Regions from separate parts of the Desulfosporosinus burensis genome, predicted to be linked through region 1. Evidence: riboswitches for the same ligand, from Rfam matches in the RefSeq annotation. Region 1 holds a riboswitch; the other holds the start of a gene.
What was found. A riboswitch is a leader RNA that binds a small molecule or an ion and turns the genes downstream of it on or off. The one in region 1 is predicted to bind S-adenosylmethionine.
Positions count from the first base shown of each region.

Region 2: it holds a riboswitch for S-adenosylmethionine, as region 1 does, so the genes downstream of both, ACYQ3Q_RS07625 (homoserine dehydrogenase) here and ACYQ3Q_RS08180 (homocysteine biosynthesis protein) in region 1, are expected to answer to the same signal.

Region 1 is NZ_BAAHYN010000004.1:174,839-177,975, forward strand. Features, by position in the region: gene ACYQ3Q_RS08175 (NIL domain-containing protein) at 1-367, opposite strand, end outside; gene ACYQ3Q_RS08180 (homocysteine biosynthesis protein) at 373-1,569, opposite strand; SAM riboswitch class I at 1,696-1,822, opposite strand; gene ACYQ3Q_RS08185 (redoxin domain-containing protein) at 2,162-2,476, shown strand; gene ACYQ3Q_RS08190 (hypothetical protein) at 2,545-2,673, shown strand; gene ACYQ3Q_RS08195 (P-II family nitrogen regulator) at 2,898-3,137, shown strand, end outside.
Region 2 is NZ_BAAHYN010000004.1:56,971-60,107, forward strand. Features, by position in the region: gene ACYQ3Q_RS07620 (cache domain-containing protein) at 204-755, opposite strand; gene ACYQ3Q_RS07625 (homoserine dehydrogenase) at 993-1,997, opposite strand; SAM riboswitch class I at 2,086-2,186, opposite strand; gene ACYQ3Q_RS07630 (putative ABC transporter permease) at 2,360-2,770, shown strand; gene ACYQ3Q_RS07635 (NapC/NirT family cytochrome c) at 2,956-3,137, opposite strand, start outside.

The sequences.
Region 1 (3,137 bases):
CTTTTGTACATAGTTGACAGAAAACACATTGGTCCCCATCAAAGAAGACTTCCATAGAGGGACGCTCCATATATAAGGCACCGGTCGGGCAAATGCCAGTGCACACCCCGCACATCACACACTTTTCTTCATTTCGTACAATTTCTTGGTTAAGGTTCTGAACTGAAACTCCCAGATCACGCAAATAGCTTAGTCCTTCTTCACTTTGGTCCCCGGTAACCTCTAAGATCATGGTTCCTTCTTTTTGCGGGTTTACGTCCGCTTTAACTATATTGACCACTAAGTCATAATCTTTAACCAAACGATAGACTATGGGCTTTACCGAAATGTCTGTTCCAAAACGTAAAACTATTCTCTTTGGCGACACTTTCATCAATCCTCCTTAATACTGTGAGCGATAAAGCCGTCAGCGGGTGAGGGAAGCGCTTTAACCGGTTCTGTCAGGAGAAATTCGCCTTTTTGAATCCACCCTTTTAAAGTTGAGGCGATTTCACGGGCCCGCGGCATACTTGACAATGGAGCAGTAGCGATCTCCTTGCCATTCACCTGGATCTTTCCACTCTTTAGGTCTGCATAACTAACATACCCCAGATTACCCGGTGTAAATGAAGGATAAGCTTCCCCATAGTCCACAATTGGGGCAAACAGTTCTTCATCTTTCTTTGCAGCATACCGAGCGATATCTTCATTAAGAATCGGAATTGGAACCCCTATTCCAACACTGAGGGTTGCTCCATACCCGAGGTAACTGGTACCGACAAGCCATCTAGGGCTCATTTGTTTTAGATCCCCGGTGACAGCCAGTGTTCCCCCTGCACTACCTAGTTCCTGGCCTTCTACATTAATCATGGACGGGAAATGTTGTGTACCGTTCCAAGCCACATATCCAACTCCGCCGCCAAGAAAAATTTTTGTACCTACCCCGATCGTCTTAAAATGAGGGTCCTTCAAGAGCGGGCTCAGTTGTCCTGAAGTTGAATAATTGGCGTTCCCCAAATGAGGTTTAATCATGCCCATATAGGTATAAATCGTCCGATCGGTCAGGTTTACCGCACAGTTGTAATTCTGATAGGCATTACGGGGATTAAAAAGGATCGCCTCATTTATCTCATCTAGCGTAATAGTGGTTTCAAGATTTTGGCGTGGATAACAGTCTGTGCCATAGGCTAATGCTTTCAATTTGACAGATTTGCGGGCCACTAGATCATGAATGACATGACCTCCGCCGTACTTAAATTCACCCGGATAGTTGCTGTTCAGCGGGTCATTATCCGGCATCTCCGTGGCGCCGATATAGGCGTCAACAGCCGCTATGCCAGTATACGCAGATACACCGTTCAGCCATACTTTCTGCATTTTCATGCGGGGTTTTGTATGTCCGAAACTCAAAAAGGCACCTGAAGAACACATGGGCGCAAAGGTACCTGTTGTTACCACATCGACTTCTTGGGTTGCTTGAGAGAGACCTTTTTCCTCTACCAGGGCTATCAGTTCCTCAGCAGTTACCACGACTGCTTTGCCAGCTTTAATCTTGGCATTAATCTCTGCATATGTCTTTTCTACACTCATGAATGTCCCCACCTCCAGATTTGTTACACTTAGTTGCTTCTTATGCCTTCAGAGAGCTTTTCTCTGATAGTACTAAAAGACCTCTTCTGCAACAGAAGAGGCCAAATTTTTAAAATATCGACGCTCCTCTTATCTATCAGAAGAATCTTCTGCAAGAATTAGCACCATGCTTTGTGCAAGCCATGAACATCATAACGCACTAGCTGGTTGCCGGGTTTCATTGGGCTAGTCCCTCCACCACTCCGGATAAGAGCATAATTATTCAATTCATTAGCTGAGTCTAACATTTGTCTTAAATCATGTCAATATGATTGTCTATGAATTAAGACAGAAATTACACATTTAGGGTAAGAACGGCCCAATCTCTATACCTTTTTTCCAAAGTAACTGCTGTAGGTTATAACTCAGTTTGATTAAATACCAGATATTGCATAATTACATTTATTTACATTCGACAAAATATAACATATAATAATAGCAGGTTCATTTTCGTTTTTTTCATGTAGTTAGTCCTCTTTTATGGATCTCCTAGCTTTAAGGGGATCCCTTTTTTGTGCGCCTTAAAGGTGCCTCATATGATGGTGGCAACAAAGTGACCATCCGTCTTAATGATTTCCAAAATCAATGGGTTCTATTATCCGACCGTTCCCATCTCATAACGCATCAATATGGAGTACTTAGAGCAGAATTGGGAATTGCCTTCCGAGCAACCTTTATCATTGCTCCAGATCGCAAGGTGAAGTATGTCAGCCTCTATCCACCCGAGGTTGGTCGTAACATCGCTGAGATTATTCGCGTTATTCAGGGACTGATCTATGAGGAAGCGACTGGTCTAGGGGTGCCCGCTTACTGGCAACCTGGAATGACTGGCATCATAAGGGACTTTAAATTCGTTGGGAAAATCTAATGCAATCTCAACATAATTATCCATTCCTAGGGTATCCTAAATGTATTCCAACTTTAAGGAGGAATACTATGGATCAGCCCAAACCAAGTAAAAAACCCTTTCCGAAACGCGAACAGCTACCTTATAGCCACCAAGCCGATCAGGACGGACGTACGGATTATGGCCGGGATGGACAAACAACTTATAATCCAAGCTAAGTACAGGGGAGGCAACTTGATGTCAAATAAAGCGACCGACAAAGCGCAGACAGGTAAACCAGACCGAGGAAAAAATTCCCCTTTCAAGAAAAAGACTCCTCAAAGCCGGGCTTAAGCCCGGCTTTTCATATTAAAGCATATTATCCAAAGAAAACTTCTGATATACTGTATGGGATTATCGAAGCTTAATATAGGTTAAATTTTAAAGATTAAAGGGTGACATTATGAAAAAGATCGAAGCGATTATTAGACCCGAAAAATTAAACGACGTAAAAATTGCGTTATCGAACATCGATGTGCAGGGGATGACCGTCTCTAATGTTATGGGTTTCGGAAATCAAAAGGGTTACACTCAAATTTACCGTGGTCAAGAAATCGAAACTAGGCTGTTGCCGAAGATAAAACTTGAGGTGGTGGTTCCCACCGAAAAAGCAGAGAAAGTTATCGCCGCCATCGCTGAGGCT
Region 2 (3,137 bases), 120 kb from region 1:
GAGATTCGTGTTCCTCAGGCCGGAGATTTGCCGCCGGCTTTTCTTCAGATTCCACCTGGCAGTGGACACCCTTGCCTTAAGCATGGTTACTACTGCCTTCACCATTCGGGACTTTCACCTTAGAGAGACAGCGCCCATGCCGGGCGCACTATTCGAAGAACCGAGGCTAAGCCTCGGTTCTGTATTGTTTGCCTGGTCCTTACTTATTCCTGCGGTACTGATACCGTCATAACTGCCACAGTCTTATCGCTACTATCCTTAAAGGGAATATAGACCTTCAGATATCCGCCGCTTAGAGTACTAGTAGTCGTTCCACTTTTCATAACCACTCCAACAGTTTCTGGGGTGGCATACCCTTTTAGAACCCTTGCGGTTCCTTGTAAGATACTGGAAGACATTCTTTCTTCGCCTACGAAAATAGATACCCCCATGGTATCCGGGAACAAGGCTGCAACGTCATCCACTATTTTGTGATTACCATTTTCAGTGTAGGCACCTTTACTTAAAGTGGTTCCGGTTACTTTCCAGTCCCCGGGATAGTTTTTACTAAGCAGGTCATTTATTTTGGTTTCCACATCAGCCCCGCTTACTTTGCCCCCAGGTTGAACTGGGGTTTCAGCGGGATGCCCTTCCGGTGTTAGTGTCGCATTGTTGGGTTGGGGTGCGGGTGCTGGAGTTACAGGTTTTTTTGCACAACCAACAAAAGAAACCATTAATATCAGGATAGTTACAACCAGGAAAAGTTTCTTAACCATTGTTCCTCCTTATTTGTTGTAAATGAGCGGTTTAGATAAATCAGACTGTATACCACTCTCTGTTAACAGCATTGACCATTTTTCAGAAAGCCATTCATCCAATCGCGAGACTCCCTCGATATTCAAGCTTAGTTGAAACGAGTTCACTCTTATGCAATTTGACCCTAGTATAAAAAGGCGTCTTTAAAGTTTTTCGATCCCCTAGAAGCTGACCTTAAGAAAATTGCTTGGGATATCTTATCTCCCGGCCTGTAGAAAACCTCTATCGCGCTCCACGAGAACCCTCTCCGCCGCCTCCATAATATCGCCCAAAACAGCCCCTCCTGTGGCCAACCCACCCGCTCCCGGGCCGCTCCAGAAAAGCTCGCCAGCTAAAAGTGTCCGCAAAGAGAGAGCATTTTGCACCCCAGAGACTCGACTTAACAAATCGGTATCCGGTAACCATTCGACTCCAACTCTAATCTCTTGCTTTTGTGGTTTAGCACGAGCAATCAATTTGGGAATGCGTCCTTGTCCCTTCTCCAAAGCAATTTGCCCTTTATCCAACTGTTCAATTCCAGACATCGTCACATCTTTAAGCTGAATATCCAAATCAAAACACTCTCGACAGAGAATTACTAATTTACAGGCAGCATCTAAGCCACTAACATCCATTGAAGGTTCAGCTTCGGCATACCCTGCTTTCTGAGCAAGACGAAGTGCTGTGGAATAATCTTCGCCTAAATCATACATCCTGGTCAAAACAAAGTTCGTTGTGCCATTAAATATCCCTTGGACTTCTTCCACTCGATCTCCACAAAGGCCCCGTTGAATTGTGCGTAGAATTGGGATTCCGCCTAAAACACTTCCTTCATAGAGCAGGCCAGTCCCATTTCGGAGGGCAAGAGCCTTGAGTTCTGGGCCGTGTAAAGCAAGCAACAACTTATTGGCAGTTACAACCTGTTTTCTTTGCTCCAAGGCTTGCTTAATGTAGGCATAAGCTGGTTGTTCTCCTCCCATTACTTCTACCACGATATCAATTTCCGGATCCTCCAAAATATCTCGGGCATTCGTTGTAAATTCAGGTAAGCCAACTAGTCTTTTCTTTTTAGTATCTTGAACCAAAGCTCTTTGAATTTTCAGTGGAACGCCAAGTCGACGACTAATATTATTAATCTGCAAATTAATTCCTTGGACAAGACCCTGCCCTACTATTCCAAACCCCAGTAACCCCACTCGTACATCCTCTTTATCATTTCTCAATAGTCTATCCCCTTTTCTTCTGAGTTTGTCTGAGGATAATAAAAAAACTCTTCTATTCAAAGAAGAGTTTGCAGATAGCCTTCAGCTCAACTCATCTTTCAGGAAAATCCTGCAGGAATTAGCACCACTGCCTCAAAGGCCGGTTGCTGGGTTTCATCGGGCCAGTCCCTCCACCACTCTTAATGAGAACTTTATATTTAATTATCTTCTTATGATATACCACTTAACTAACATTTGTCAATAAATTTAGATCAAATTGACCGTAATCAACCATTAGAACCTTGATTGCCCCCTCCCTCTTTTTCCAAAAGATTCCTACCTGAAAGATGTATGTTCTAATTTTGTCTAACCATACTAAATCTATGAGAACACTTAAGCGCTTCTTAATTTACGGAATCATTGGTCTTGTCCTTGAGGTCATCTATACGGGTTTTGCCTCCCTCTTCAGAGGGGATTTCAGCATGCAAGGGTTTACCTTTTTAGTGATGATGCCCATTTATGGGCTGGCAGTCTTTCTCGAACCCATGCATACCCACATACGGTCTTTTCCTTGGTGGATCCGCGGACTGGGATATTTAGCTATGATCTGGATGATAGAATATTCTAGTGGTCTTATTTTGGCAGGAGTCTTAGGTGATTGTCCCTGGCACTATAGTGACAAATTAAACGTCAATGGATACATTACCCTTCGTATGGCCCCCGAATGGTTCCTTGCTGGATTGGGATTTGAAATCCTTCATGATTTTTTAGACGAGTTGCCTTTCGAAATCTAATGGGGCTACTCTGGCACCGCTTTGAAGTCTATAGAAGAGAGGATTGTGGCACCACAATCCTCTCTTCAACATTCTCTCTCCCCCTCTTGTTTAACACCCGAACACTCTAATTGCATCCTTTTCTATAAGTAGTTTCAACGGTTAAAGTGAGAATCCCTTTAAAGAATAGTATTTTTTTTACAATACTATTCTGCCAACTCATCAAATTTTTTATCAACGCCAAGACCATTTTTATGACCCGTATCTCTATGGCAATTGTTGCACCCTACACCGTTTTTAATAAGCTTGGCATGGTTTTTAGGCATAAGTGGTGCATTTGTTTCAGATTTAAAATTACCTGTATGACAGTTGATGCAATTAGTATCAT